Nocardioides panacis: one gene and its partner. The protein of the gene in region 1 interacts with the protein of each later gene in a pairwise test. Links are inferred from orthologs where the notes say so. Each region holds a gene or a part of one and is shown on either strand. Other genes may lie near its edges.

The links.
Region 2: the proteins of KRR39_RS05750 (region 1) and KRR39_RS21370 interact in binary tests that used the Escherichia coli proteins (3 or more experiments, as listed by UniProt). The link is inferred for Nocardioides panacis from one-to-one orthologs.

Annotation. Positions count from the first base shown.
Region 1 is NZ_CP077062.1:1,174,494-1,189,839, forward strand. What follows is about bases 6,446-9,351. They hold KRR39_RS05750 (transaminase), read right to left. Parts: upstream 8,633-9,351; coding sequence 7,259-8,632; downstream 6,446-7,258. Other genes in these bases: KRR39_RS05745 (sensor domain-containing diguanylate cyclase), read right to left, coding at 6,446-7,245; KRR39_RS05755 (siderophore-interacting protein), read left to right, coding at 8,741-9,351. Outside these bases: KRR39_RS05715 (C40 family peptidase), read right to left, coding at 1-306; KRR39_RS05720 (ABC transporter permease), read right to left, coding at 632-3,175; KRR39_RS05725 (SprT-like domain-containing protein), read left to right, coding at 3,270-3,938; KRR39_RS05730 (dirigent protein), read left to right, coding at 4,243-4,737; KRR39_RS05735 (VOC family protein), read left to right, coding at 4,783-5,187; KRR39_RS05740 (hypothetical protein), read left to right, coding at 5,223-6,218; more of KRR39_RS05745, read right to left, coding at 6,241-6,445; more of KRR39_RS05755, read left to right, coding at 9,352-9,595; KRR39_RS05760 (ATP-binding protein), read left to right, coding at 9,648-10,625; KRR39_RS05765 (WS/DGAT/MGAT family O-acyltransferase), read right to left, coding at 10,622-12,025; KRR39_RS05770 (DNA polymerase ligase N-terminal domain-containing protein), read right to left, coding at 12,084-12,449; KRR39_RS05775 (DEAD/DEAH box helicase), read left to right, coding at 12,493-15,346. UniProt on the Escherichia coli protein: Aminomutase that catalyzes the transfer of the amine group on carbon 2 of glutamate 1-semialdehyde to the adjacent carbon 1 to form 5-aminolevulinate.
Region 2 is NZ_CP077062.1:4,371,318-4,386,503, forward strand. Bases 4,641-7,386 are described here. They hold KRR39_RS21370 (FadR/GntR family transcriptional regulator), read left to right. Parts: upstream 4,641-5,520; coding sequence 5,521-6,252; downstream 6,253-7,386. Other genes in these bases: KRR39_RS21365 (amino acid permease), read right to left, coding at 4,641-5,388; KRR39_RS21375 (glutamine synthetase family protein), read left to right, coding at 6,281-7,386. Also shown: KRR39_RS21350 (hypothetical protein), read left to right, coding at 1-474; KRR39_RS21355 (GcvT family protein), read right to left, coding at 482-2,929; KRR39_RS21360 (choline kinase family protein), read right to left, coding at 2,919-3,845; more of KRR39_RS21365, read right to left, coding at 3,847-4,640; more of KRR39_RS21375, read left to right, coding at 7,387-7,648; KRR39_RS21380 (aldehyde dehydrogenase family protein), read left to right, coding at 7,657-9,018; KRR39_RS21385 (3-oxoacyl-ACP reductase), read left to right, coding at 9,093-9,860; KRR39_RS21390 (gamma-glutamyl-gamma-aminobutyrate hydrolase family protein), read left to right, coding at 9,918-10,565; KRR39_RS21395 (extracellular solute-binding protein), read left to right, coding at 10,741-12,036; KRR39_RS21400 (carbohydrate ABC transporter permease), read left to right, coding at 12,033-12,977; KRR39_RS21405 (carbohydrate ABC transporter permease), read left to right, coding at 12,977-13,807; KRR39_RS21410 (ABC transporter ATP-binding protein), read left to right, coding at 13,815-14,981; KRR39_RS21415 (hypothetical protein), read left to right, coding at 15,049-15,186. UniProt on the Escherichia coli protein: Transcriptional activator of the glcDEFGB operon which is associated with glycolate utilization, and encodes malate synthase G and the genes needed for glycolate oxidase activity. Also negatively regulates the transcription of its own gene.

The DNA of each region.
Region 1 (15,346 bases):
GTCGCCGCGGTGCCGCGCGGCGCGGCCGACGTGGCGCACGGCGCCGGACTGGGCGGCCGCGGTGCGCGGCAGGTGGCGGCCCATCCGGGAGAACACCCACTTGGTGAAGCCGGAGCAGTCGAAGGCGCGGGGGCCGTCGGCGCCGTACACGTAGGGGGTGCCGGCCTTGGACGCGGCCACGTGGACCACGCGGTCGCGGGCCTGGTGCGACATGGCTTCGGCCGGGTGGGCCAGGGCGGTGGATCCGGCCACGGCGCCCAGGACGATCAGGGCGCGGGCAAGGGAACGACGCAGAGTCGTGGACATGATGGAACCCTTCGGCGACGCCTGCGAACGATGACCTGTCGGATTCGGGACCGAAGAGCTTGCCCGGCCACCTGGTGCGGTGGCTTCACCCCAAGACGCGACCCGTGACCGGGTCGCGCCGCCGTGCTGGGTCGTCCGTGCCCCACCAGAAATGCGATGTGTCGCGCGTGTCGTCCGGCGCCCTGGTGGGACCTCGGCGTGGGCCGGACCGCCCCACCGTCTCCCGGTGAGGACTTTGGAACCCCGCACACGTGATGACGTGGCCCCCGCGGAGTGGAAGACGCCGAAGACCGTAACCCGAAAGGGGCAACGAACGCGAAACGGCCTAGTCCGCCCCGATGGCGGTCAAGACGTCGAGGCGGGCCGCCCGCCGCGCGGGGAGCACCGCGGCGAGCACGCCGGCGACCGCCGCGAGCGCGACGAAGATCACCAGCTGGAGCCAGGGGATCGACAGGACGTCGATGCCCTGGTCGGCGATCGCGCGCTGCAGCGCCACCCCGAACACCAGGCCCATCGTGACGCCCAGCACGGCCCCGAGCACCGAGACGACCACGGCCTCGAGCCGGACCATCAGCCGCAGCTGGCGACGGGACAGGCCGACCGCGCGGAGCAGGCCGACCTCGCGGGTCCGTTCGATCACCGAGAGCGCGAGGGTGTTGATGATGCCGAGCACCGCGATGACCACGGCCAGTCCGAGCAGGGCGTAGATGAAGGCCAGGAACAGGTTGACCTGCTGGCGCTGCTCCTCGGCGTACTGGCCGGGGTCCTTGACCGTCACGGTGGGGAGGCCCGCGGTGATCTTGTCGACCTGACGACGTACGGCGTCGGCGTCGGCCGAGTCGTCCTTGGTGACGAACAGCAGCGAGTCCAGCGGCTTGAGGCCGCCCTTCACGAAGGTGTCGGGGGTGACGATGTAGCTCGTCGGCAGCACCCCGGACGCACCGAACGTGGCCACCACCTTCAGCCGCACCGTCGCGGCCTGGAACTTCACGGGGACGACGTCGCCGAGCCGGATGCCGCGTCTCTGGGCGGACTGCTCGTTGACCGCCAGGGTGCCGGGACGCAGGGCGAGCATCGAGCCCTGCTCGACCGGCAGCGCGAGCGCGAGGCCCAGCGACCGGGCGTCGATCGCCCCGACGAACGCGCGGTCGCCCTTGATCTCGGCGCCGGCGGTGCGGAACTCCGCGACGTCGCGCACGCCGTCGACACGGCGGATCTGGCGCGCGACGCTGGTGGAGAACGGCGTGCCGACGACGTTGGAGACCACGAACTGTGACGTCAGCGTGCGCTTCACGGCGGCGTCCGTGCTGGCGGTGGCGGACTGCCCGAGGATCGACATGAGGGCCACGAGGGTCAGCCCGATCATCAGCGCGCTGGCCGTGGCCGCCGTACGCCGGGGGTTGCGCAGCGAGTTCTGCGCCGCCAGGGTGCCGACGGTGCCGAACGCCCGGCGGTAGACGAGCTCGAACAGCCGGGTCAGCGGGCGCCCCACCCAGGGGCTGAGCAGGGAGACGCCGACCAGGATCGCGAGCATCCCGCCGCCGATCAGGCTGAGGCCCAGGTTGCCGCTCCTCGAGAAGCCGGCCACCATGCCGCCCACGCCGACCAGCACCAGCAGGAAGCCGACCAGCACCCGGCGGCGCAGCGACGCCTCCGGCAGGGCCACGTCGTCGCGCAGCGCCGCGACCGGCGGGATCGAGGAGGCGCGCCGGGCCGGCAGGTACGCCGCCAGCATCGTGACCAGCACGCCGACGCCGTACGACGCCACGACCGTGCGCAGGTTGACCGGGAAGGTGGCGCGGCTGAGGTCGAAGCCGACCGCGCCGAACAGCAGCTGCAGCCCGCGCGCGAGGAGGTACCCCGCGCCCAGCCCGAGGGTCGAGCCGAACAGCCCGACCACCAGCGCCTCGGTGAGGACCGAGACGTTCACCTGCCGGCGTGACGCGCCCAGCGCCCGGAGCAGCGCGAGGTCGCGGCTGCGCTGGGCGACCAGGATCGAGAAGGTGTTGATGATCAGGTAGATCCCGACCACGAGCGCGACCCCGGCGAAGACCAGCAGGAAGGTGTTCAGGAAGCCCAGGATCGTGTCGAGCGTGGCCTTGTTCTTCTTCACGACCGCGTCCCCGGTGCGCGCCACCACGTCGGGGGGCAGCACCCTCTGGGCGGCCGCCGCGAGCTGCGTCTGGGTCACGCCGGGTGCGGCGGTGAGCGACACGGCCGAGTAGACGTCCCTGCCGCCGAGGAACAGGTCCTGCATCGCACCAACGTCGAACAGCGTCAGCGTCGCGCCGTTGAGGCCGCCGGAGCCGAACTCCACGAGGCCGACGACCTCGGCCTCCAGGGTCGGCGGGTCGCCCGGCGTCACGAGCGTCACGGTGTCCCCGACGCCGTACCCGGCCTTGCGCGCGGTGTCGACGTCGAGCGCCACCTGGCCGGCCTTCGAGGGGAGCGCGCCGCTGCTCAGCGTGATGATCGGCCTGCCGGCCAGGTTGGTCGCCCCGGAGTAGTTGAACGCCAGGCCGGGCGGGCCGTTGCCGCCGACGACCTTCTTGTTCCGGCCGATCACGTAGACCGACTCCAGCTGCACGCTCGGGTGCACGGACCCCACCTCGGGCAGCTGGTCGAGCCGGTCGACGACCGAGACCGGCAGCGTGCGGGCGTCCTGCTCCGAGCCGAAGTCACCGGCGCCCTTGAAGGCCACCTCGACGTCCGCGGTCGAGCCCTCGATGATCCCGTCGAAGGCGTCGCCCATCGCGTCGGTGAAGATGAACGACCCCGCGACGAACGCGACGCCCAGCACCACCGCGGTCGCACTGAGGGCCAGGCGGACCTTGCGCGCGACCAGGTTCCGCCACGTCATCTTCAGCATCCGCGCGCTCCTCCTGGGACTCCTGCGCCGAGTCTGCCCTACCGGTGCGCGTCCCGGTCGCGGCTCTGTCGGTGGGTCTGGTTACGGTCCGGGCATGGACCTGGGCGACGCCTACCGGATGGGCACCGAGCTGCTGCAGCGCCACGGCCTCGACGGCTGGACGCTGGCCTTCGACGGCGCCAAGCGACGCGCCGGCATCTGCCGGTACGACGTCCGGGTGATCGGGCTCTCGGCGCCGCTCACCCGGCTGCACGCGCCCGAGGAGGTGCGCGAGACCGTCCTGCACGAGGTCGCGCACGCGCTCGCCGGACCGCGGCACGGCCACGACGCGGTGTGGGTCTCCCAGTGCCGCGCGATCGGTGGCAACGGCCGCCGCTGCATCCCGTCCGACGCCCCGACGGTGACCGCTCCCTGGCTGGGCGTCTGCCCGGCCGGGCACACCACCGAGCGGCACCGGCGCCCCGAGCGCGTGCAGTCCTGCGCGCGGTGCAGCCGCACGTTCTCCGCCGACCACCTGCTCAAGTGGACGCTGCACGGGCGGCCCGCCGTGATGCACCCGAACTACCTCCACGAGCTCGAGGGGCTGCGTGCCGGCCGGCGGATGCGGCTGGCCGGCGTCGGGCAGCCGGTGCGGCTGCTGGTCCCCGGGCCGCTGCACGGCCGCGTCGGGCGGGTGGTCAAGCGCGGCCGCACCAGCTACCACGTGCAGCTGCCCGAGGGCCGGCTCCGGGTCCTGTTCGCCGCCGCCGACCCCCTGGCCTGACCGCGCTGACCCGGCGACGGTGGCGGCGCAGCAGGCGCCGACCCGGCGACAGTGGCGGCGCGGCGGGCGTGCCTGTGTCGACGACACCACCGGCTCAAGACCTTCGACGGCTGGACCTACCGGCGGCGGACGGCTCGTGCCGTTGGCGGGGAAAGGCCCTGTTCACGCCGGCTTGTGGACCTGTCCGGCCCCCGCGACCGGGTCTAGCGTGGAGCCAGTGCTCCGGCGGAGCCGCCGCCGGTGTGCGAGGGGGCCGAGGCCGGGCGCGGAAGGCCGCGCGCCCGTGGACGTCCGGGAGAGTGAGATGCGCAGCAGAGCCCTACTCGCCAGCACCGCGGTGGTCGTCGTCACCGCGGCCGGGGTCACCGTCGGTGCGGCCCAGGCCCAGCCCGACTCACCCGCCGCACGGACGCAGGCCGGCCGGGCGGCCTCGCAGATCGTCGTCGTCGAGCGTGCCGTCAGCGACACGGTGGTCGACCAGGGGCCGACGGGCGACAGCCTCGGCGACCTGCTGGCCTTCGGCAACCCGGTGTACGACCGGACCAACACCCACCAGGTGGGCCGGGACCAGGGGTCCTGTGTCCGCACGGTCGTCGGCAAGGCCTGGGAGTGCTCCTACACGACCAGCCTCGCCAAGGGGGCGCTGGTCGTCGAGGGGCCGTTCTACGACACCCGGGACTCGGTGCTCGCGATCACCGGCGGGACCGGGAGCTACTCCCGCGCCCGCGGCGTGCTGCACCTGCACGCACGCAACGCGAAGGGCACCGCGTTCACCTTCCGGTTCGTCGTCCAGCGCTGAGACGCGTCCGCGACGTGCCCGGGACGCGCTGGCTAGCATCGTCGCGTGCAGGAGAGAACGCCGTCGCGTGACCCGGGCGACCGCTGGTCGCGGTCGGACTGGTGGGGCGTCGTGCTGGACGCCCCGGACGTGGCCGTGCTCACGCGCTTCTACTCCGAGCTGCGCGGCTGGCCGGTCTGGAAGCAGGACGCCGAGGGCTCGGCCCTGGACCTCGGCGAGGGCGTGGCCTACCTGACCATCCAGCACAACCCGGACTACGTGCGCCCGGTGTGGCCCGCAACGCCCGGACACCAGCAGATGATGCTGCACCTGGACTTCGAGGTCACGGACCTCGACGAGGCGGTCGCCAGGGCGCTGGCCTTGGGGGCAGAGCTGCCCGAGCACCAGCCACAGGAGGACGTGCGGGTGCTTCTCGACCCTGCCGGCCACCCCTTCTGCCTCTACACCTGACCGACGCCGGCCGCCCGACCTGGCACCATGACCGGATGCCGGGTCACCGTGTCGTCGCGCTGCTCGGCGCACTGCTGCTCCTGGTGTCCTGCTCGGCGTCCTCCCGGTCGGACGAGCCGCCGCCCTCCTCGTGCCCCGCACTGCACTTCGACGACGTGCGCGGGCCGGTGCCGTCGTACGTCTCCGCGCCGCTCGCGGCGTTCCCCAACGACCAGGCGCTGTGCCGAGGACTCTGGCTGCCGACGGCGGACCGCTGGCTGGTGCCGCAGGGGCTGGCGCTGGACGGTCGGACGGCGTGGGTGAGCGGCTACCGCTGGCGGAAGTCGTACGGCGACCGCCCCTGCCGGCTGCTGCACGTCGACCTGCTCACAGGGCGGCTGCTCGCGTCCGCCGACCGGCTCACCGGGTCCGTGGGGGACCGTGGCGCGACGTTCTGCCGGCACGGCGGCGCGCTGTCGTCGGACCGGCACGGACTCTGGCTGGCGGAGGCGGACCGGCTGTGGCTGGTCGACCCGGCGCGGGTCGGCACCGGGCACGAGGTGCTGCGCGTGTGGCGCACCGAGCGCCCGGTCCGCGGCTCGGCCTTCGTCGACGGCTCGCGCGCGGAGATCGCGCTGGTGTCGTTCTCCGACCGGCACGCCGGCCGCACCCGGTGGTACTCCTTCGACGACCTGCTGGCGGACGGCGTCACCACGCTGGTCGCCGGGCGCCCGACGCGTGCCGACCAGGCCGGGGCGACGCGGACCACCTCGGCGGTCCGTCGGGTGCAGGGCACCACGCGCGGGCCCGGGGGAGTGTGGTCGACGTCCTCGACCTCGACGTGCGGCATGCTCGTGACCCCGGGAGGCCGGCGGGTGGCGTTCGCGCCCGGGGCCGAGGACCTGGAGTTCGACGGCCGGGGCCGGGTGTGGGCGGTCCTGGAGTCCGGCGCCCGGAGCTACCAGCGCGACGGGCGCCCGCTCGTGCCGATGCTGGCCCGCTTCGACGCGCGCTCGCTGCTCTCCGGCCCGGACACGACCTGCTCCTGGTAGCCCGGTCGGGCCCCCACGCGGTTCAGGAGGAGCGGCGCGCCGCCTTCTCGTCGTACATCGCGGCGTCGGCACGGTCGAGCAGGGCGGCGGGGGAGTCGGCCGGCCCGAGGCCGCGGGAGGTCCCCACCGAGGCGCCGAGCCGGACCACCCGGCCGTCCGGCAGCTCCACGGGGCCGTTCAGCGCCGCGCGCACCCGGTCGGCCACCTCGGTGAGCCCGTCCTCGTCGCCGATCCCGTCCTCCACGAGCACCACGAACTCGTCGCCGCCGAGCCGCGCCACGAGGTCGGTGGCCCGCACGGAGCCGAGCAGCCGGTCGGTCACCTTGCGGAGCAGGGCGTCCCCGGCGGCGTGGCCGAGCGTGTCGTTGACCTGCTTGAACCCGTCGAGGTCCACGAACAGCACGCCCGGCGCGGTGATCGAGCGGTCCATCCGGGCGAAGGCCCGGTCCAGGGACTCCAGGAACAGCGACCGGTTCGGCAGCCCGGTCAGCGGGTCCCGGGTCGCGGCGTGCGCCAGCGCTCCGGCGGCCCGTCGCAGCTCCAGCAGGCGCACGGTCGCCGCGGCCAGGTCGCGCAGCCGCTCGATCTGCAGCCGGGTCAGCTGCGAGGCCTCGGGGGCGAACGCGCACAGCGTCCCGACGACCTGGTCGTCCCCGACGATCAGCGGCGCGGCGACGTACAGCCGGATGTTCGCCAGCTCGCCGGTGACGTGCGGGTTGTCGGCGAAGACCGCGTCCAACGACGCGTCCGGCGTGTAGGTGACGTCCCGCGACAGGATGCTGTAGCCGCACATCGACTCGTCGCGGTGCACCTCGGTGGGCTCGGCGCCGTACGTCGAGGCCTGCCACTGCCGGTCCCGGTCGATGAGGTTCAGCACGGCGGTCGGGGTCCCGCAGATGTACGACGCGAGGCGGGTCAGCCCGTCGAGCTCGGCGTCCTGGGGACGGTCGAGGACGTCGAGCCCGTGCAGCACCGCGAGCCGCTGCTCCTCGTTGCTGGGGCGCGGCCAGGACGAGGAGGGGGTCACGGCTGAGAGTGTGTCAGGTTCTCGGCCTCGTGAGCGCCGTGACAGCCTCCTCGAACAGCCGGGTGTGCAGCGCGACGTCGGCCGCCGACGTGTCGGGACACATCAGGGCCATGTTGTGGAACGGCGTGATCAGCACGCCCCGGTTGGCCATGAACAGGTGGAGGTACTCGTCGAGCTCGTCGTCGGCCGCCGCCGCGGAGTCGCTGCCGGTGCGCGGGGCGGGGGCGGCGAACCGGTACTCCGCCCGGGCCCCGAGCTGCTGCACCGTCCACGGGACGCCGGTGCGGTCGAGGGTGGCCTGGACGCCGGCGGTGAAGTCGCCGGCCAGCGCGACCATCCGCTCGAAGGCGGTCTCGGTGAGCACGTGCTCGAGGGTGGCCCGCATGGCGGTGACCGAAAGTGCGCTGCCGGCCAGCGTCCCGCCGACCCCGCCGACGTCGACGAGGTCCGCGTCGTCGCGGGACATGGCGGCCGCCGCGACCTCGCGGGTCAGGCCGTAGGCGCCGCTGGGGATCCCGCCGCCGATGCTCTTGCCGATCACGAACAGGTCCGGCTGCAGGTCCCACAGCGCGGTCGCGCCACCCGGACCGGCCGAGAACGTGTGCGTCTCGTCGATCATCAGCAGGGCGCCGTACCGCGTCGCCAGCTCGCGCAGGCCCGACAGGAACCCGGGCTCGGGCAGCACGATGCCGATGTTGGTCAGCGCCGGCTCGGTGAGGATCGCGGCCACGTCGCCCGCCCGCAGCTGCTCCTCGACGCCGGCGAGGTCGTTGAACTCCGCGACCCGCGTCGTCTCGGACAGCGCGACGGGTGCACCCACCAGGCCCTCCCGGGCGACCGCCTGCCCCGCCGGGCCCGGGACGGCGAACGCCTCGTCGACCGAGCCGTGGTAGCAGTAGGCGAAGGTCAGGATCTTCGGCCTCCCGGTGACCAGCCGGGCGATGCGGATCGCCCACCGGTTCGCGTCGGTCGCGGTGAGCGTGAACGACCACAGCGGCAGCCCGAAGCGGCGGGCCAGCTCGGCGCCGACCCACTCGGCGTCGGCGGTCGGCAGCATCGTGGTGATCCCGCCGAGGTCCCGCATCCGCGCGGTGACCGCCTCGACGGTCGCCCCCGGGCTGTGCCCGGCCATCGCGCCGGTGTCGCCCATCGCGAAGTCGACGTACTCCTGGCCGTCCACGTCGACCACCCGGTTGCCCCGCGCCCGGTCCAGGTAGAGCGGGAAGCCGCCGCTCCACATGTTCATCCAGGTCATCGGCACCCGGCCGAACAGGTGGTCGGCGCGGGCGTACTGCTCGGCGGAGCGCGGGTGCGTGCGGGTGTACGTCGCCCGCTCGACGTCGAGCAGCGCGACGAGCCGGGCACGGTCCAGGTCGTGGGGGGCCATGCCCGGACGCTCTCGCCTCCGGGGCCGCTCGTCAAGCCCGGCGCGCAGGGACCGGCCTTGACCGTGTGACTTAGGCTTGCCTAACCCGCCGTCCCGCCGAGGAGTCCCATGCCCGAGCCCCGCCGCCGCCGCACCGCCTTCGCCGCCACCGTGCTGCGCACCGAGCGGTTGTCCGGCTCGCTCGTCCGCCTGGTCGTGGGCGGTCCCGGCCTGGTGGGCTTCACGCCCTCGGAGAGCACCGACTCCTACGTCAAGGTGCTGTTCGTGCACCCGGACGTGCCGCGGCCGCTGCTCCGCACCGAGGACGGCCGGGTCGACGTCGACGGGATCCGCGACGCCGGACCGGCCGAGCAGGCGCCGCGGCTTCGGTCCTACACCGTCCGGGCGTACGACGCAGCCGCCCGCGAGCTCACCCTCGACTTCGTCGTGCACGGCGACGAGGGGCTGGCCGGACCGTGGGCGGCGGCCGCCCGTCCCGGCGACGAGATCGCGTTCATGGGGCCCGGCGGCGGCTACGCCCCCGACCCGGACGCGGGCTGGCACCTGCTCGCCGGGGACGCCAGCGCCCTGCCGGCGATCGCGGTCGCGCTCGAGCGGCTCCCGAGGGACGCCCGCGGCCACGCCGTCGTCGAGGTGCACGACGCGGACGACGAGGTCGTGCTGGCCGGCCCGGACGGGGTCGCGGTGACCTGGGTGCACCAGGGCGACGCCCGCCCCGGCACCCGGCTGGTCGAGGCGGTGCGGGACGTCGCCTGGGCCGGGGACGACGTGCACGCGTTCGTGCACGGCGAGGCCGCGGCGGTCAAGGAGCTGCGGCGCTACCTGCGGGTGGACCGGGCGCTCGGCCTCGACCGGCTCTCCATCTCCGGCTACTGGCGGCTCGGCGTCGACGACGAGGGATGGCGCGCCTCGAAGCGGGAGTGGAACGCCGCGATCGAGGAGTCCGAGGCCGTCGTCGCCTGAGCGACTCCCGGCGCGTCCTGCTCAGGATACGAACGTCGCCGATGATCACAGCGTGCAGTCTGGTCGTGGACAGGTCGCGGAGAGCCGGGTGCGCATGGTCGCCCAGCCCCAGAGCGTGCCGGCCGTGCGACGGTTCGTCGACGACGCGCTCACCACCTGGGGCTGTCTCGACCTGATCGACGACGTCAGCCTGTCGGTGACCGAGCTCGCCACCAACGCGACGCTGCACAGCCGCAGCAACTTCTTCGACGTCGAGCTGCGCTCGGACCCGTACGCCGTCCGGGTCGCGGTCGTGGACACCGGTGACATGTCCGCGGAGTCGATCGCGCTGCGCGCCGACGTCGGCCACCACCCCGACGTCACCGGCGACCTCGACCTGGAGTCGATGACCGGGCGGGGGCTGTTCATCGTCTCCTCGCTGGCCAGCAGCTGGGGCATCGACGACCTGCCGGGCGGCACCCGGGTGTGGGCCGACTTCGCGACCGGCGGCCGCCCGGATGGTGACCAGGGCGCCGTCTCCTCGCAGCCGCTGCTGTCCGGGTGGGGACGACCGGACCCACGCCTCGAGGTGGACACCGTGGTGATCCGGCTCGACGGCTGCCCGCCCGGCCTGCTGCTCGCGCACGACGACAACCTCGCGGACATCGCGCGCGAGCTGCGGCTGTACGGCGCCAGCCACGCCGACCCCGAGGCGTCCCGGTCGGCCGAGGAGGTCGTCGAGATCGTGCTGCTGTCCGCGCTGTCGTGGGACGCCGCGCGGGTGCTCGCGAAGCAGGCTGCCCGGGACGGGCGCCCCCTCGTCGACGTGGCGATCGCGAGCAACCCCGTGGAGCTGCCCCGGCGGGTCGCGGTGCTGCGCCGGGCCCTGCTGCGCGCCGAGGCGATGGCCGAGCAGGGCCTGCTGATGACGATGCCCGCCCCGGCAGCGGTCCAGGAGTGGCGGGACTGGGCCGAGGTCGAGATGGTCGAGCAGGCGTGCACCGGCCGGGCGCCGCGGTCGTTCGCCGGGCACCGCGAGGGCCTCGTCTAGACGCCCGCGGCCCCCTCCAGCGCGACGACCTCGTCGTCGAGGTGGGTGAGCAGCCGCTGCAGGCGCGGCACCGTGCGACGGCAGCCGGTCAGCCCGAAGCCCAGGTTCCCGGCGTAGGACGTGCAGGTGATGTTCAGACCCATCCCGTGGATCGGGATCGAGAGCGGGTACATGCCCTCGAGCCGGGCGCCGTTGGAGTGCAACGGCTCCTCAGGGCCGGGGACGTTGGAGATGATCAGGTTGAACGGCGGCCGGGCGACCCCGTCCATCTTGAGCATCGGGCCGAGGACCGCGGGGGCCAGGCCGAGCGCGCTCATCGCCAGGATCTGCGCCGGCGTCATCGCACCGAGCGCCTCCTTGCCCGAGACCATCGAGTCGTGGACCGACTGCAGGCGGTCGGCGGGGTCCGCCTGGTCGGTGCCCAGCCGGACCATCACCGAGCCCACCGAGTTGCCGCCCGACGCGGAGGCGCCCTGCGGTCCCTTGGCCTTGAGCGCGACCGGCACCATCGCCACCAGGGAGGTGTCCGGCAGCGCGTCGAGCTCGTCGAGGTAGGTGCGCATGGCGCCGCTGCACATCGCCAGCACGACGTCGTTGAGCGTCGTACCCGTGGCGCGGCCGATCGCCCGCAGCCGCTCCAGCGGCCAGTCCTCGGCGGCGAACCGGCGCGAGCCGGTGATCCGCTTGTTGATGATCGTGCGGGGGGCGTAGAGCGACACCGCCGAGGTCTCGTTGCGCACGCCCCGCGACAGGGTGCGGACCAGGGCACCGGGCAGCCCGGCCGCCTCGGAGCTGATCGCCAGCGCCGCCCGCAGCGCACCGAGCGGGACGGCCGACCCGGGGCCGGACTGCTCCGGCTCGCTCCGCGGCCGGCGGCGGGCGTGCTCGGCGGACCAGGTCGGCGCCATGCCCCGCTCGTCGGGGTCGGCGGACAGCACGCTCTGCATGAGCCGCATCGAGGACACGCCGTCGATCAGGGCGTGGTGCATCTTGCTGTAGACCCCGACCCGGCCGTCGCGCAGTCCCTCGATGACGTGCACCTCCCACAACGGGCGCTCGAGAGCCAGCCGGGTGCTGTGCAGCCGGCCGCACAGCTCGAGCAGCTCACGGATCCGGCCGGGCTTGGGCAGCGCGCTGTGCCGGACGTGGTACTCGATGTCGAACTTTTCGTCGTCGGTCCAGAACCACTGCCCGGCCGTCGCGACCGACCGGTGCGGCCGCTTGCGGAACAGCGGCGCCGGGTCGTCGTGGGTGAGCATGTCGTCGAACATGTCCTTGACGAACGTGCGCCCGGCACCCTCGGGCTTGCGGAACAGCTGGAGCCCCCCGACGTGCATGGGCTGGCTGCGGTTCTCGGCGAACAGGAAGCCCGCGGACGTGGGGTCCATCGGTGTGGGCATCGCTGGGGGCCCCTTTCGCTCGGAGGGTCGCGTGTGAGCGTAGCCACTCCGGGGCCCCTCACTCCGGCGGCTGGTCCTTGGTCCGGTGCAGCAGCCAGTCCCGGCCGGTGTCGATCAGCGCGTAGCGGACCGCGCCCTCGCGGCCGTGCAGCACGAACAGCATCCGCCGCTCGGTGCGGTCCTCGTCCTGCCACCAGCCCGTGTCGGCCACCGACTTGTCGGCGTCCTCGTAGGCGAGGTGGTCCAGGTCGTGGTCGCCGACCGCGACGGCGAGCCGGTCCTGGCTCGGGCTGGTCGGCACCCCCTTGGGCAGCGCCCAGGAGCGCAGCACGCCACCCTCCTCGAGCCGCGGGTCGAAGTGGTGCCGCGGCTTGTGGTGCTCGTGCAGCACGAACGCGGGCCGCCGGACGGTGTGGTCGCTCACACCACCATCCTGCCTGTCGGCGCCCCCTCGTAGGCTCGCGGTCATGGTCGACCTGTCCTCGCTGCTCGGTGACGAGGACCTGCGCCGTCGCTACGGCACGCCGACGCTGGACCGGGCGTGGGACTACGTCCGTCGCGGCAACGTGCTCTCCTGCACCCACGACCTGGACTCCGACGGCGACCTCGACGTCCGTGGCACCGTGGCCGGGTCCACCAGCGCGCCGTACACCGTGAGCCTCAGCGTCGGGTCGGACGGCGACGGCGCCTGGGTGTTCGGGCGGTGCAGCTGCCCGGTGGGGGAGGGGTGCAAGCACGCGCTCGCGGTGCTGATCACGGTGCGCGACGAGCAGGCGCGTACGTCGCCGCAGTCCGAGCGGCGCTGGGAGCGGCAGCTGTCCTCGCTGCTGGACGAGCTCGACGAGCGCGCCGTGAAGTCCCAGGAGCGCACCGACCAGCCGCTCGCGCTGCAGGTCGAGCTCAAGCCGCCGGCCCGCTCGACCGCCTACCGCGGCTGGTCGCGCGACGTGCCCAGCGCGCGCGGCACGCTGCGGATGCGGCCGATGCGCCGGGGAGCCCGGGACAACTGGGTGCGCACCGGCATCTCCTGGTCCGACGTGCCCTACCTGGACCGCAACGGTGCCCATCCGCCGGAGCAGGTGGTCGCGCTCAACGACCTGCTCTCCGGGCACCGCCTGGCCATGCGACAGCTCTACTTCGGCGCCGACGGCAACGTGGCACTGGGGTCCTTCGGGCCCGACGAGGTGTCCCTGGTCCGGCGGGCCGTCGCGGCCGGGATGCCGCTGCTGGCCGGGCCCGGGCTCTCCGCGGTGACGCTCGCCGACCCGGTGACGCTCCAGCTCGACGTCAACGCCGCGCCTGCCCGCGACGCCCAGCTGCGGCTCGGGGTCCCGCTCGACGGCGAGTGGTACGGCGCCGCCGACCTCGACGTGCTGGGCGAGGGCGGTCACGCCGTCGCGCTCTGGCTCGCCGACGGCGACCGCTGGTCGGTGACGCTGGCCGCGCTGACGGCACCGCCGGGTCCGGAGGTCCGCCGCCTGCTCAAGCGCGGCGACTCGGTGGTGGTGCCGGCCGCCGACCGCGACGACCTGGTCGCGGAGTACCTCCCCCGCCTGCAGCGGCACGTCCCGGTGATCTCCTCCGACGGGTCCGTCGACGTGCCCCGGCCGGCCGACGCGCGACTCGCGCTCACCGTGACGTGGGTGGCCGCCGACGAGGTGCGCACCGCGTGGACGTGGCGCTACCGGGTCGGCACCGACGACCGCGTCTACGCCCTGTCGGAGACCCGGGGGCTGCGCGGCGTGCGCCGTCCCGACCAGGAGCAGGAGCTGCTCGACCGGTTGGTGCTCGACGCCGAGCAGGAGCACCACCTCTGCCGCGGGCACCAGCGCGGGATGGGCCTGGAGGACGCCAGGACCTACCGCGACGCCCACGCGATCCTGTTCGCGACCGAGCTGCTGCCGGGGCTGCGCGGCCAGGTGGAGATCGACGAGATCGGCGACCAGCCGGACTACCGCGAGCTGGACGGCGTGCCCGTGATCCACTTCGTCAGCCGCGAGCGGCCCGGCCACGACCAGCTCGACCACCCCGTCGACTGGCTCGACCTCGAGATCGAGATCACCGTCGACGGCACTCCGATCGCGCTGGCCCACGTGCTGGCCGCGCTGACCACCGGCCTCGACCGGGTGATCCTGCGCAACGGCAAGCACCTGCGCATCGACCGGCCCGAGTTCGCGCACCTGCAGCGGCTCGTCGAGGCAGCCGCCGAGCTCCAGGAGCAGCCGGAGGGCGGCGTCCGCGTCGGGCACCACGACCTGGGCCTGTGGGACGAGCTGGCAGAGGTCGGCATCGTCGACGAGCAGGCCGCCCAGTGGGTGCGGGCCGCGCAGGCGCTCCGGTCTCTCGACACCCTGCCGGCCGTCGAGCCGGTCGGGCTCGAGGCCCAGCTGCGGTCCTACCAGCTGGCCGGGTTCCGCTGGCTGGCCTACCTCTGGCAGTCCGGGCTGGGCGGGATCCTGGCCGACGACATGGGGCTCGGCAAGACCATCCAGACCCTCGCGCTCGTCGCGCACGCCCGGGCGCACGGCGCCGCCCCCTTCCTCGTCGTCGCGCCCACCAGCGTGGTCGGCCTGTGGGCGAGCGAGGCGGCGCACTTCACCCCCGGCCTCGACGTCCGGGTCGTCACCGAGTCGCAGGCCCGGCGCGGGTCGTCGGTCGCCGAGGTGGCCGACGGCGCCGACGTCGTGGTGACCTCCTACACGCTCTACCGGCTCGAGGCCGCCGACTACGTCGCACTCGCCTGGGGCGGCCTGGTGCTCGACGAGGCGCAGACCGTCAAGAACCACACCGGCAAGACCTACCAGGCCGTGCGCCGGCTCGACGTACCCTTCCGGCTCGCGCTGTCCGGCACCCCGATGGAGAACCGGCTGATGGAGCTGTGGTCGCTGCTGTCGATCGTGGCGCCGGGGCTCTACCCGTGGCCGCAGCGGTTCACCGAGGCGGTCGCCAACCCGGTCGAGCGGCTCGGCGACCGTGAGGTGCTGGCCCGCTTCCGGCGCCGGATCCGGCCGTTCCTGCTGCGCCGCACCAAGGACCTGGTGGCCGCCGACCTGCCGGCCAAGCAGGAGCAGGTCCTCGAGGTGCAGCTCACCCCCCGGCACCGCACGATCTACGAGACGCACCTGCAGCGGGAGCGCCAGACGGTGCTGGGCCTGGTCGACGACTTCGACAAGCACCGGATGGCGATCTTCCGGTCGCTGACCCGGCTGCGCCAGCTCAGCCTGGACGCGGGGCTGGTCGACCCGGCCTACGACGGGGTGGGCTCGGCCAAGGTCGACGTGCTCGTGGACCACTTGCTCGAGCTCGCCGCCGAGGGGCACC
Region 2 (15,186 bases), 3.2 Mb from region 1 along the record:
CGTCGCGCCTCCGGATGGCAGGTCACGGCGGTGCACCCCTCACGACCCGGGCCGGCACGCCGCCCGCTGACCGGCCGGGAACGGGCGGTGCTCACCAGCAGCCGCATCGGGCTGCCTCCGGCCGCCCGGGCCGACGTGCTGTCCGGGCAGGTGCACCCGAGCGTCCTGGGAGCGATGCTGGCGGTCTCGAGGGCTCACCGGATCGAGGTGAGCGTCGTCCGGTCCGGCCATCCCCTCCACGTGTTCGGCACCACCCGGCTCAGCGACCATCCCCGCGGCCGGGCCTTCGACACCTGGCGGGTGGACGGCCAGCCGGTCGTCAGCGCGGACCGGCGGCTCGTCGCCGGCTACCTGCACGCGCTGGCCGACGCGGGCTCCTACAACGTCGGCGGCCCGGTCCTGCTGGGGGCGGCACCGCAGTGGTTCAGCGACGCCACCCACCACGACCACGTCCACGCGGGGTTCACCACCTGACCCCCGGTCAGCCGCGGATCCGGTCGTTCCCGGGGTCGTACGGCGCCCGCAGCCCGACCCGGACCGGGTGCACCGCGCCGCCGGCGTCCACCGACCAGGAGCCCGAGCCGACCCAGTCGCGCGACGTCGTGCCGGCCGGGTCTGCGACGTACCCGAGCCCGACGCAGGCGCCGACGGTCTCGCCCCAGGCCGCACTGGTGAGCTGGCCGACCGGGACCCCGTCGCGGAGCACCAGCTCGCCGCCCCACAGCATCGGCTCGGGGTCCTCGACGACGACCGAGACCAGCCGCCGGCGGGGTCCGGCGGCGCGCGCCGTCTCGACCGCGGCCCGGCCCAGGAAGTCCACGTCGGTGCGCAGCTTGCAGGCGAACAGCAGCCCCGCCTCGACCGGCGCGTGGTCCGGGGTGAGCTCGCGCCCGAACGCGCGGTAGCCCTTCTCCAGCCGCAGCGACTCGATCGCGGAGTAGCCCGCGTCGACGACGCCGAGGTCCGCGCCGGCGGCCATCAGCGCGTCGTACACGCCGGTGGCGGTCTCGGTCGGGGCGTACAGCTCCCAGCCCAGCTCGCCGACGTAGGTGATCCGGGTGGCCCGCACGGTGGCGCGGCCGACCCGCAGCATCCGCGACGTCGCGAAGCCGAAGTCGTCGAGCGGCTCCCCGGACACCACCGCGAGCAGCTCCCGCGAGCGCGGCCCCATCACGCCGAGCACGGCGTGCGCGGAGGTCACGTCGACGACCCGGGTGTCGTGCCCGGCCGGCACGTGCCGCCGCAGGTGGTCGAGGTCGCGCTCGGTGGTGGCCGAGCTGCTCACCAGGAGGTACTCCTCGGCCGAGACCCGGGTGACGGTGAGGTCGGACTCGTAGGTGCCGCGCCGGTTCAGCAGCGCGGTGTACACGACCGTGCCGACCGGCACCGCGACGTCGTTGGAGCAGATCCACTGCAGGCTGGCCTCGGCGTCGCGGCCCACCACGAGGTACTTCGAGAACGAGGTCTGGTCGAACACCGCGACCCCGGTGCGGGTGGCGCGCTGCTCCGCGGCCGACCAGGGCAGCCAGGCCGGCTTCCCCCAGGTGTACGGCGTCCGCGGCGACGTCCCGGCCGGCGCGAAGACGTTCGGGCGCTCCCACCCGGCCCGGGACCCGAACGCGGCGTTGCGGGCGGCGAGCCGGTCGTGCAGCGGCGAGCAGCGCAGCGGGCGGGCGCTCTCCAGCTCCCGGTTCGGCCACGGCACGGCGTAGTGCAGGCCGAGGATCTCCACGACCCGGTCGCGCAGCCACCCGGTGTTCGCGGCGTACGCCCCGAACCGGCGGAGGTCCACCGACACCAGGTCGCTGGTCGGCTCGCCCTCGACGACCCACTCGGCCAGGGCGCGGCCGGCGCCGCCCGCCGAGGCGATGCCGACCGAGTTGAAGCCGGCGCCCACGAAGAAGCCGCGCACGTTCGGGGCCTCGCCCATCAGGAACTGGTTGTCGGGGGTGAAGGACTCCGGCCCGTTGTAGAACTTGCGGATCCCGGTCTCGGCGAGCGCCGGGATCCGGTGCAGGGCGCTGTCCATCAGGATCCCGAAGTGGTCCCAGTCCTCGTCGAGCAGCGCGAACTCGAACGGGTAGGGCACCTGGTCCGGCGCGACCCACGGCTTGGCCTCGGGCTCGAAGCCGCCGACGACCAGGCCGCCGACCTCCTCCTTGAAGTAGGTCCAGCCGTCCGGGTCCCGCAGGATCGGCAGGTCCGGGTGGACGCCCTCGACCTGGTCGGTGACGACGTAGAAGTGCTCGGCCGAGTGCAGCGGCACCGCGACGCCGGCCATCGCGCCGACCTGGGCGGCCCACTGGCCGGCGCAGTTCACCACCACCTCGGCCTCGACGTCGCCGCGGTCGGTCCGGACCCCGGTCACCGCGCCGTCGCGGACGAGCACGTCGAGCACCCGCGTCCGCTCCGCGACCGTGGCCCCGTGCTGCCGGGCGCCCTTGGCCAGCGCCATGGTCAGGTCGGTGGGGTTGGCCTTGCCGTCCCCGGGCAGCCAGATCGCGCCGAGCAGGTCGTCGACGCGCATCGCCGGCCAGCGGGACAGCGCCTCGTCGGGCGTCATCATCGAGCACTCGAGCCCGAACGCGTCCGCGGTCGCCGCGGTCCGGCGCAGCTGGGTCATCCGGTCCTCGGTGCGGGCCACGATCACCCCGCCGCACTGCTTGTAGCCGGCGGACAGCCCGGTCTCGGCCTCGAGCCGGGCGTACAGCTCGCCGCTGTACTGCACCAGCCGGGTGCCGCTCTCCGAGGCCCGCAGCTGCCCGACCAGGCCGGCGGCGTGCCAGGTGGTGCCGCCGGACAGCGACCCCTGCTCGAGCAGCAGCACGTCGGTCCAGCCGAGCCGGGTCAGGTGGTAGGCCGTGCTGGTGCCGATCACCCCGCCACCGACGATCACGACCCGGGCCCGGGACGGCAGGTCAGTCGGCACGCGCAACCTCCTCCAGCAGGGCGTCGAAGCCGCGGGAGGTGAACCCCCGTGCGGCCTTCTCGAACCGCTCGCGGCCCCAGCTGTCGAAGTCGAAGTCCAGGGTGCTGGCGCACGCCTGGATCGCCCCCCACAGCGACCAGCCGTAGGCCGACACCAGCGCCTGGAGCCGCACGCGCGCCAGCCGGCTCCGGGTCGCCCGTCCGTCGTACGCCGCGAGGAGGGCCTCGACCTGGTCGTCGTCGAGGTCGCACTCGGTGGCGGTGTTGCCCAGCTCGAAGCAGGCGTCGTTGTTGCCGGAGTACTCGTAGTCGATCAGCCACACCCGGGTGCCGTCGTCGACGAAGTTGCCGGCGAGCAGGTCGTTGTTGCAGGGCACGGTCGGCGCGGCCCGCACGGCGAGCGCGGCCTGCACCCGGCGGAAGGCCGGGCCGTGGTCGGCGTACCCCTCGACGAGGCGGAAGCCCCGCTCCTGCACGGTCCGCAGGTAGCCCGCCTGCCGGGCGAACATGTCGAAGTCGCCGGTGAACCGCGGGCCGTCGTGCAGCCGCCGGACCGCCCGCCCGGCCCGCGCGAGGGCGTCCGGGGAGGCGAACGAGCCGTTGTCGTACGTCGTCCCGTCGATGTAGCCGATCACCAGCACGCCGAGGTCCGGCCGGTAGTCGACGACCGGGGCGCCGACCCCGGCCTGCGCGGCGGCCCGGGTGTTCAGGTGCTCGGCGTCCCGGTCGATCCCGAGCAGCGCCGCGTCCCCGCGGAACCGGCGGACGACCAGGTCGTCGGTGGGCGTGGTCACCCGGAGGTTCTGGTTCGTCAGGCCGCCGGGCAGCTCCACGACGGAGCGCGGGAGGCCCCGCAGGACCGGGATCCGGTCCAGCAGGGCCTCCAGCTCGACGTCCTGCGCGAGGTCGTCGGCCACGTCAGTCGTCGAACGCCTTGATGACGGTCTCGTCGATCGTGTGCTTGGGCCCGGTGAACCACTTCTTCGCCGAGACGTTCCACCAGATCGCGAGCACGATCAGCACGCCGAAGGTCAGGATCGGGGCGTAGTTGAAGCTCGCCCAGCTGAAGTCCTTGTTGAAGGGCACGCCCGACGGGGTGAAGGGCAGGATGAAGTAGACGGAGATGACCGCGATCTCGATGACCGCGACCAGGTTCATCCACTTGTACTTCGACCCGAGGGTCCACGACCCCGGCTCGAAGGCGTCGCCCATCCGCCAGCGCAGGAAGATCGGGATCAGGAAGGCGAGGTACAGCCCGATCACCGCGACCGACACGATCGCGAGGAACGCGACCGGGATGCCACCGATGCTCTTGAGCGCCGGCAGCGTGATGATGATGCCGATCGTGGTGACGAAGATGACCGCGTTGGCCGGGATCCGCGTCTTGGGGTTGACCTTGGCCAGCCAGGTGGAGCCGGGGATCGCGCCGTCGCGGCTGAACGCGAAGGTCATCCGGGACGCGCTGGTCAGGCACGCGGTGGTGCAGAACAGCTGGCCGGCGGTGGAGATCAGCAGCACCAGGAAGTGCCAGCCCTCCGGCAGCGCCTGGCTGAAGATGACGTCGATGCCGCCGCCGCCCTCGGTCACCTTGGCGGGGTCCTGGACGGCGAAGACGAACGCCAGCAGCAGCACGTAGCCGCCGATGGCCGAGTAGAAGATCGACCGCCAGATGCCCTTGGCCGCGCCGTCCGCCGCGTCGTGCGTCTCCTCCGACAGGTGCGCCGAGGCGTCGAAGCCGGTGATCGTGTACTGCGTGAGCAGGAAGCCCAGCGGCAGCACGAGGAACCAGTAGCTGCTGTTGCTGAAGCCGGAGTTGTTGATCCGCTCGGTGAACACGAAGTTCACGCTCTGGTGGGTGTCCGGCACGATGATCAGCACCAGGATCACGATCGCGGCACCCGCGACGTGCCACCACACCGAGATGTTGTTGACGACCGCGAGCAGGTGGCTGCGGAAGATGTTCATCACCGCGGCCAGCACCAGGATCACCACGAACAGGATGAACACCCGGGTGAGGGAGTAGCCGTCGGCCCAGTCGCTGCTGATCGTGCTGATGGTCAGGTCGAGGAAGGTCGCCGCGCCGTAGGCGACCGAGGCGGTCACCGCGAGCAGCCCGATCAGGTTCAGCCACCCGGTGAAGAAGCCCGCCGCGGGGCCGCCCATCTTGGACGCCCACCAGTAGATGCCGCCGGACGTCGGGTACGCCGACACCAGCTCGGACATCGTGAAGCCGATGATCAGGATGAACGCCGAGATCAGCGGCCAGCCCCAGGAGATGGCGACCGGGCCGCCGTTGTTCCAGCCCTGGTAGAAGGTCGTGAAGCATCCGGCGAGGATCGAGATGATCGAGAACGAGATCGCGAAGTTCGAGAAGCCGGACCAGGAGCGGCTGAGCTCCTGCTTGTAGCCCAGCTTGGCGAGCAGCTGCTCGTCGGAGGACAGTTCGGTCGGTTCGGCCATTGGGGCTCCCAGGACGAGGGGCGAAGTTCGCTCAACGTAGCGCCGCCCGAGAAAGTCCGTCCAGACCTTCGGCGTAAAAGGTTTGAAGTCAAACCATTGACTCCGTTACGTCCCTGTCACGAGACTTGCGGAGTGTCGGCCAACCCCAGCATCGAGCTGAGCGAGACCGTCCTGCGTGCCGTGCGGGGGCATCACGCCTTCGAGGGATGTGTCGAGCAGCTGGGCACCGCCATCCGGCTCGGGGTCTACCCCCGCGGGACCTCGCTCCCACCCGAGCGCGAGCTCGCCGAGCGGATGGGCGTCTCCCGGGCCACGCTCCGCGAGGCGATCGCCGCGCTGCGGGCGGCCGAGTTCGTCCAGACCACCCGTGGGCGCGGCGGCGGGACCGTGGTGAGCTACCGGCCGAGGAAGCCGTCCGCCCGCGGCGCCCGGGCCCTCGGGCCGCGCAGCGACGCGCTGCGGGACATGCTGGTCTTCCGCCGGGTCGTGGAGCCCGGCGCCTGCCACATCGCCGCCTGCCGGGAGCTCGGGGAGAGCCAGCGGGACCTGCTGGTGGCCGCCCACGACGACGTCGCCGGGGCCACCGACCCGGCCGAGCACCGGCAGGCCGACTCCCGCTTCCACCTCGCGGTCGCCGCGGTCACCGAGTCCCCGCTGACGGTCCGCGCCGTGGCGGCGGTCCAGTCCGACCTGCACGACATGCTCAGCGCCATCCCGGTGCTCGACGTCAACATCGAGCACTCCGCCCGGCAGCACCGGACGATCCTCACCGCGATCCTCAAGGGCGAGGCCACCCAGGCCCGCCGGGTCATGGAGAGCCACTGCGACGACACCGCCGCGCTGCTCCGCGGACTCCTCACGTGAGCACCATCCCGACCAACCTGGAGAACCCATGAGCCTGCCCAAACGGAACCCCCGGCTGCTGAGCCTCGAGCACCTCAAGGACCTGATCCGCAACGACGAGGTCGACACCGTCGTCATCGCCTTCACCGACATGCAGGGGCGCCTGCAGGGCAAGCGGCTGCACGCGTCGTACTTCGTGGACGTGGTGGTCGACCAGGGCGCGGAGGGCTGCAACTACCTGCTGGGCGTCGACGTGGACATGAACACCGTCGACGGCTACGCGATGACGTCGTGGGAGAAGGGCTACGGGGACATGGAGTTCGTCCTCGACTACGACACGATCCGCTGGCTGCCGCACCTGCCCAAGACCGTCCTGGTGCAGTGCGACCTGGTGCTGGCCGACCACGTGGCCGTCGAGCCGGCGCCGCGCACGATCCTCAAGAAGCAGCTCGCCCGGGCCGCCGAGCTCGGGTACGTCGCGCTGGCCGGCACCGAGCTGGAGTTCATCGTGTTCGACGACACCTACGAGAGCGCCTGGAACGCCGGCTACCGCGGGCTGACCCCGAGCAACCAGTACAACGTCGACTACTCCATCCTCGGTACGACGCGCGTGGAGCCGCTGCTGCGCGACATCCGCAACTCGATGCACGCCGCCGGGATGGTCGTCGAGGGCGCGAAGGGCGAGTGCAACCTCGGCCAGCACGAGATCGGCTTCCTCTACGACGAGGCGCTGGTGACCGCGGACAACCACTCGGTCTACAAGACCTCGGCCAAGGAGATCGCGGCGCTGCACGGCAAGGCACTGACGTTCATGGCGAAGTTCGACCAGCGGGAGGGCAACTCCTGCCACATCCACCTGTCGCTGCGCGGCGCCGACGGGGACGTCGTGTTCTGGAAGGACGGGCGGCGTACCCCGCTCTACGACCACTTCGTCGCAGGCGTGCTCGCGACCATGCAGGAGTTCACGCTGTTCTACGCGCCGAACGTCAACTCCTACAAGCGGTTCGCGGACGGCTCCTTCGCCCCCACCGCGGTCGCCTGGGGCCTGGACAACCGGACCTGCGCGGTGCGGCTGGTCGGGCACGGGCCGTCGGCCCGGATGGAGAACCGGCTCCCGGGTGGGGACGTGAACCCCTACTTGGCACTGGCTGCCATGCTGGCGGGCGGCCTGCACGGCATCGAGCACGAGCTGGAGCTCGAGGACGAGCAGGTCGGCAACGCCTACACCTCCGACAAGCCCAAGGTGCCCCGCACCCTGCGCGCCGCGAGGGACGCGTTCACCACCTCGGAGGTGGCGCGGTCCGTCTTCGGTGACGAGGTGGTGGACCACTACACGAACATGGCCGACGTGGAGCTCGCCTCCTTCGACTCGGCCGTGACCGACTGGGAGCTGCGCCGCGGCTTCGAGAGGATGTGACCCGCAGCATGAGCACCTACACGGTGGTCAACCCGGCGACCGAGCAGCCGGTGGTCGACGTGCAGCTCGCGACGGCCGAGGAAGCAGACGTGCTGATCGAGCGCGCGCACGCCGCGTTCCCGGCCTGGCGCGACGTCGCCCCCGGCGAGCGGGCCCGGCTGCTGCGCCGGTTCGCCGCCGTCGTCGACGAGCACGTCGAGGAGCTCGCCGAGATCGAGGTCCGCAACGCCGGCCACACCTGGGGCAACGCCACCTGGGAGGCCGGCAACGTCCGCGACTGCCTGAACTACTACTCCGCGTCGCCGGAGCGGATGTTCGGCCGGCAGATCCCGGTGCCCGGTGGCGTCGACCTCACCTTCCACGAGCCGCTCGGCGTCGTCGGCATCATCGTGCCCTGGAACTTCCCGATGCCGATCCTGGCCTGGGGGATGGCGCCGGCGCTCGCCGCCGGGAACACCGTGGTCCTCAAGCCGGCCGAGCTCACCCCGCTGACCGCCATCCGGATCGCCGAGCTGGCGCTGGAGGCCGGTCTCCCCGAGGGTGTGCTCACGGTCATCCCGGGCAAGGGGTCGGTCGTCGGCGAGCGGTTCGTGACGCACCCGCTGGTCCGCAAGGTGGCGTTCACCGGCTCCACCGAGGTCGGCAAGCGGATCATGGCCGGCTGCGCGGAGCAGGTGAAGCGCTGCACCCTCGAGCTCGGCGGCAAGAGCGCCAACGTGATCTTCGCCGACGCCGACCTGGCCGCGGCGGCCGCGGCGGCGCCGTACGCCGTGTTCGACAACGCCGGCCAGGACTGCTGCGCACGCTCGCGGATCCTCGTCGAGCGCTCGGCCTACGACGAGTTCCTCGGGCTGCTCGAGCCCGCCGTGCGCGGGATGGCGGTGCTCGACCCGACGGACCGGTCGAGCGAGATGGGCCCGCTGATCTCCGCCCACCAGCGCTCCGTCGTGCAGGGGTACGTCGACGAGGTCGACGTCGCCTTCGCCGGCAGCACGCCCGAGGGGCCCGGGTTCTGGGTGCCGCCGACCGTCGTGCTCGCCGGCTCCCCGGACGAGCGGATCTGGCGCGAGGAGGTGTTCGGCCCGGTCGTCGCGGTGATGCCCTTCGACGACGAGGCCGACGCCGTGGCCCGGGCCAACGACACCGAGTACGGCCTGTCCGGCTCGGTCTTCACCAACGACGTCGGCAAGGCGCTGCGCGTCGCGCGCGGCATCCAGGCCGGCAACCTGTCGGTGAACTCGAACTCCGCGGTGCGCTACTGGACCCCGTTCGGCGGCTACAAGCAGTCCGGCCTCGGCCGCGAGCTCGGCCCGGACGCCCCGAACGCCTTCACCGAAGAGAAGAACATCTTCATCTCCCACTCACGCTGACCCGTCACCCACGCACCCCTTTCCCCGGCGTGTCGTGGCACAAGTGACGGGTCGCCCAGGAAAGGACGCACGACATGGCAGGACGTCTGGACGGCAGGGTGGCCGTCGTCACCGGCGGGTGCTCCGGCATCGGCCTGGCGACGGTCAAGCGGTTCGCCGAGGAGGGCGCGCAGGTGGTCATCGGCGACCTGGACGACGCCCGGGGCAAGGAGGTCGTGGCCGGCATCGCGGGGCTGTTCGTGCACTGCGACGTCACCGACAAGGAGCAGGTCGACGCGCTGTTCAAGGCCGCCAAGGACACCTACGGCTCGGTCGACATCGCGTTCAACAACGCGGGCATCTCGCCGCCCGAGGACGACTCGATCCTGGACACCGACCTCGACGCCTGGCGCAAGGTGCAGGAGGTCAACCTGACCAGCGTGTACCTCTGCTGCAAGGCGGCGCTGCCCTACATGCTCGAGCAGAAGCGCGGCTCGATCATCAACACCGCCTCGTTCGTCGCGGTGATGGGTGCGGCCACCTCGCAGATCTCCTACTCGGCCTCCAAGGGCGGGGTGCTCTCGATGTCGCGCGAGCTCGGCGTGCAGTTCGCGCGCGACGGCGTGCGGGTCAACGCGCTGTGCCCCGGGCCGGTCAACACCCCGCTGCTGCAGGAGCTGTTCGCGAAGGACGAGGACCGGGCGCAGCGGCGGCTGGTGCACGTCCCGATGGGCCGGTTCGCCGAGCCGGAGGAGATCGCCAACGCCGTGCTGTTCCTGGCCTCCGACGAGTCCAGCTTCATCACCGCCAACACGTTCCTCGTCGACGGCGGGATCTCCGGCGCCTACGTCACCCCGCTGTGACGCACGTCGAGCCGCTCGTCGGCCTGTCCACCTACCGGGAGCAGGCCCGGTGGGGGGGTGTGGGACCAGCCGGCCGACCTGCTGCCCACGACGTACGTCGACGCGGTGACCCGCGCGGGCGGCGTACCCGTGCTGCTGCCACCGCAGGACCCGTCGACCGCGCGCGCCGTCGTGGCCCGGCTCGACGCCCTGGTGATCACCGGCGGCGCGGACGTCGACCCGGGCCGGTACGCCGCAGAGCCGCACCCGCGGACGGTCAGCTGGCGGACCGACCGGGACGCCTGGGAGCTGGCGCTCCTCGACGCCGCCGACGCCAGGAGCCTGCCGGTGCTGGGGATCTGCCGCGGGATGCAGGTGATGGCGGTGCACCGCGGGGGCCGGCTCGTCCAGCACCTCCCCGACGACGTGGGGCACGAGACGCACTCGCCGGGCGGGGACGTCTTCGGCGACGTCGAGGTGTCGGTCAGCGCGGGCACCCGGCTCCGGGGGCTGGTCGGCGAGGAGGGCCTGGTGTCCTGCCACCACCACCAGGCGGTCGCCGAGCACCCCGGCTACACCGCCTCCGCGTACGCCGCCGACGGCACGCTCGAGGCGATGGAGGCCGCCGGCGACCGGTTCGAGGTGGCCGTCCAGTGGCACCCCGAGACGCGCGCCGACGCCGGCCTGTTCAGCGGTCTGGTGGCCGCGGCCGTCGACGCCGGCTGACCCCGGCGTCGCGCGAACGCACCCTCCGCCCCGGTCTGCTCCGACTCGTCCGCGATCCTCCTCCGGCCGCTCCCGAAGAACACTCCGGAGCAAGCGGACGTAGCGGCCATCGGCCCTTGCGGTCGGCAGAAACAGGCGCACTATGAGATCCACGGCATGGTGCGAGGAGGGGCGCATGAGGTCTTCCGAGGTCCGAGGGGCCGGCGTCGGAGCCCGGCGGCGGAGCGTGGCCCTGACCGCCGTGCTCGTCCTCGTGGCCGGCCTGCTGGCCGCCTGCTCGTCGGCCTCGGCCAAGCCGGTGCTCACGTGGTACATCAACCCGGACACCGGTGGCCAGGACGCGGTCGCCAAGCGGTGCAGCACGAGCCAGTACACGATCACCACCCAGGTGCTCCCCACGGACGCCGGCCAGCAGCGCATCCAGCTGGCCCGCCGCCTCGCGGCCGGTGACTCGAGCATCGACCTGATGAGCATCGACCCGCCCTACACCGCGGAGTTCGCCAACGCCGGCTACCTGGCCCCCATCCCGGCCGACCTCGCCTCGACGTTCGCCAAGCGGTCCTTCCGCAGCGCGGTCGCGGCGGCGACCTGGAAGGGCCGACTGGTCGTGGCGCCGTTCTGGTCCAACACCCAGGTGCTGTGGTACCGCAAGTCCTTCGTCAAGAAGGCCGGCATCGACATGAACCGGCCGGTGACCTGGACGCAGATCATCAAGACCGCCTCGCAGAACGGCGGCACGGTCGCGGTCCAGGCGAACAAGTACGAGGGGTACGTCGTGTGGATCAACGCCCTCGTCTCGGGCGCCGGCGGGACGCTCGTGAAGAACGCCGCCAAAGGGGTCGACGCGACGATCTCCGTCAACTCGCCCGCCGGGCACGCCGCCGCCGGCGTGATCGAGGACCTGGCGCACTCCAAGGCCGCTCCGGCCGACCTGTCGGTGTCCACCGAAGGCACGGCCGGCACGACGTTCGGCGGTCCCACCGGGGCCTTCATGGTCAACTGGACCTACATCTTCCACAACTACGACTCCGACGCCCCGCAGGTCGCCAAGGACATCGGCTACACGACGTATCCGCGGACCCTGCCGGGTCGGCCGGCCCGGCCGCCGTACGGCGGGATCGGGATCGGGGTCAGCAAGTTCTCCGCCCACGCCGCGCTGGCCACCCAGGCGCTCTCCTGCCTGACGTCGCCGACCAGCCAGGGCGTGAACGCCAAGATCACCGGCAACATGCCGTCCAGCGCCGCGGGCTACCAGTACGCGCCGCTGAGGAAGATCTACCCGGCGAACCTCCTGGCGCTGTTCCAGAAGAGCCTGGTGCTGGCCGCGCCCCGGTCGGTGACGCCGTACTGGAGCGACATCTCCAGCGCGTTGCAGAGCACGTGGCACTCGCCGACCAGCGTGAACGCCTCGACGCCCCAGAAGTCGGCGAGCTTCATCGAGCAGGTCCTGCAGGGAAAGGCGCTGCTGTGACGACCACCGTGTCCACCCCGACGACGAGCGCGGCCGAGCCGCACGCCAGCGACCGGGCCACCGCGGAGAACCGGCTGGGTCTCAAGCTGGTCGCCCCGGCGGTGGTGATGATGCTGCTGGTGACCGCCTACCCCATGCTGCAGGCGCTCTACCTCTCGCTCTTCCGCTACCGGCTGACCACCCCGGGCGAGAAGCAGTTCGTCGGGCTGGGCAACTACGCCACCGCGCTCACCGACTCGCTCTTCTGGCAGGACCTGTTCAACACCGTGGTGATCATGGTCGTGAGCGTGGCGGTGGAGCTGGTGATCGGCTTCGCGTTCGCCATGGTGATGCACCGGATCATCGTCGCCCGCGGCCTGATGCGTACCTCGATCCTCATCCCCTACGGGATCATCACCGTGGTCTCGGCCTTCGCCTGGCAGTTCGCGTTCAGCCTCAACAACGGGTTCGTCAACGGCTGGTTCCAGTGGCTGCCGTGGATCAGCGCGGACACCAACTGGTTCGGCTCCCACTGGCCGGCGATGTTCGCGATCATCGTCTCCGAGATCTGGAAGACCACCCCGTTCATGGCGCTGCTGCTGCTCGCCGGGCTGTCCCAGGTGTCCGACGACATGCTCGAGGCCGCGCAGGTGGACGGCGCGACGTGGTGGCAGCGGCTGTACAAGGTGATCCTGCCGAACATGCGCGCGGCGATCATGGTGGCGGTGCTGTTCCGCGCGCTCGACGCGTTCCGGATCTTCGACAACATCTTCGTGATGACCAAGGGTGCGCAGGGCACCGAGTCCAGCTCGTTCCTGACCTACCGGCAGGTGATCGAGCAGTTCCAGCTCGGCATGGGCTCGGCGCTGTCGGTGCTGCTGTTCCTCGCGGTGCTGCTGCTGGCGTTCCTGATCGTCCGGCTGTTCCGCGTCGACCTGGCGCAGGCGAGGGGTGAGGCGTGATGAGAGGACGGACCGCCGTCGGGATCTGGACCGGCTTCGTGCTGATCCTGGTCTGGTGCCTGCTGCCCGTGGTCTGGATCCTGTCGCTGTCGTTCAAGCCGGTCTCCGAGACCACCGTGGGCAGCCCGCAGTTCCTCCCGAAGACCTGGACGACCCAGAACTACTCCGACATCATCGCCAACCCCGACTTCACCCGTGCGCTGCTGAACTCCTTCGGCATCGCGCTGATCTCCACGGCGCTGGCGGTCCTCTTCGCGACGTTCGCCGCGTACGCCATCGCCCGGCTGGAGTTCCGCGGCAAGCGGCTCGTGCTCTCGCTGGCGCTGGCGATCGCGATGTTCCCGGTGGTGTCGCTGGTCGGCCCGCTGTTCGACATGTGGCGCGCGGTCGGGCTGTTCAACACCTGGCCGGGGCTGATCATCCCGTACATGTCGTTCACGCTGCCTCTGGCGATCTGGACGCTGTCGGCGTTCTTCCGGGAGATCCCGTGGGAGATGGAGCAGGCCGCGCAGGTCGACGGCGCCACCAACTGGCAGGCCTTCCGGAAGGTGATCGTGCCGCTCGCGGCGCCCGGCGTGTTCACGGCCGCGATCCTGACCTTCTTCTTCGCCTGGAACGAGTTCGTGCTCGCGATCTCGCTGACCTCGACGACGGCGGCCCGCACGGTGCCGGCCCAGCTGTCGTACTTCGTCGGGCCGGACCCGTTCAACCCGCCGTACTCCCAGCTCGCGACCGCCTCGGTCGTGGTGACCATCCCGGTGGTCCTGATCGTCCTGCTGTTCCAGCGCCGTATCGTCGCCGGGCTCACCGCCGGCGCAGTGAAGGGGTGAGACCCGCGTGGCCGCCATCGAGATGAAGCACATCGTCAAGAAGTACGGCGACGGCTTCCCGGCCGTCAACGACGTGAGCATCGACGTCAAGGACGGCGAGTTCATGATCCTGGTGGGGCCCTCGGGCTGCGGGAAGTCCACGCTGCTGAGGATGATCGTCGGCCTGGAGGACATCACCTCCGGCGACATGGTGGTCGGCGGCGACCGGGTCAACGACAAGGCGCCGCGCGAGCGCAACCTCGCGATGGTGTTCCAGAACTACGCGCTCTACCCGCACCTGACGGTCTACGAGAACATCGCCTTCCCGCTGCGGCTGTCCAAGCAGTTCAGCGAGAAGGAGATCGACGAGAAGGTCCGCCAGGCCAGCGAGCTCCTCGAGCTCGACGAGCACCTCGAGCGCCGGCCGGCGAACCTCTCCGGCGGTCAGCGGCAGCGGGTCGCGATGGGGCGGGCGATCGTCCGCCAGGCCGAGGCGTTCCTGTTCGACGAGCCGCTGTCGAACCTCGACGCCAAGCTGCGCGGCCAGATGCGCACCGAGATCTCCCGGCTGCAGCGCCGGCTCGGCATCACCACGGTCTACGTCACGCACGACCAGACCGAGGCGATGACCCTCGGCGACCGGGTCGCCGTGCTCAAGCGCGGCATCCTGCAGCAGCTCGCGACCCCGCGCGAGCTCTACGAGCACCCCAACAACCTGTTCGTCGCCGGGTTCATCGGCTCCCCGCCGATGAACTTCCTGCCGGCGACCGTCGAGGGGGAGACCGTCAGCCTCCCGTTCGGGAAGGTGTCGATCCCGCCGGAGAAGGCCCGGCTCGCCCAGGGCAAGGGCCTGCTGATCGCCGGCATCCGGCCCGAGCACTTCGACGACGCGGCGGTGGTCGAGCCGCACCGGCTCGAGCACGGCTCGACGTTCCGCGCCAAGGTCGACGTCACCGAGTGGCTGGGCAACGAGGCCTACGCCTACATCCCCATCGACCTGCCCGCGGAGATCCAGGGCCAGCTCACCGACCTGGAGCGCGAGCTCGACATGGAGGCACTGCGGCCGCAGCTGGTCGTCTCCCTCGACGCCGCGAGCCGGATCGGGGAGGGTGAGGAGGCGGAGATCTTCGTCGACGCCCGCAAGATGCACCTGTTCGACCCGGAGTCCCAGGAGAACCTCACCGTCGGTCTCTGACCCACCCGGAGCCCGACCCGGGTCGAGGTGACGGGAGGCCCGGGTCGGCGTGAGGGAAGGAGCTGGGATGCAGGCGAGGAGAGTGGTCGCGGGAGCGGTGGCCGCGCTGGTCGCCGGGCTGGTGCCGGGGTCCGCGGTCGCCGGGGCGCAGGCCGGCGCACCGGGCTCGGGTGCGGGTCCCGGGTCGGGATCGCCGGAGTTCGAC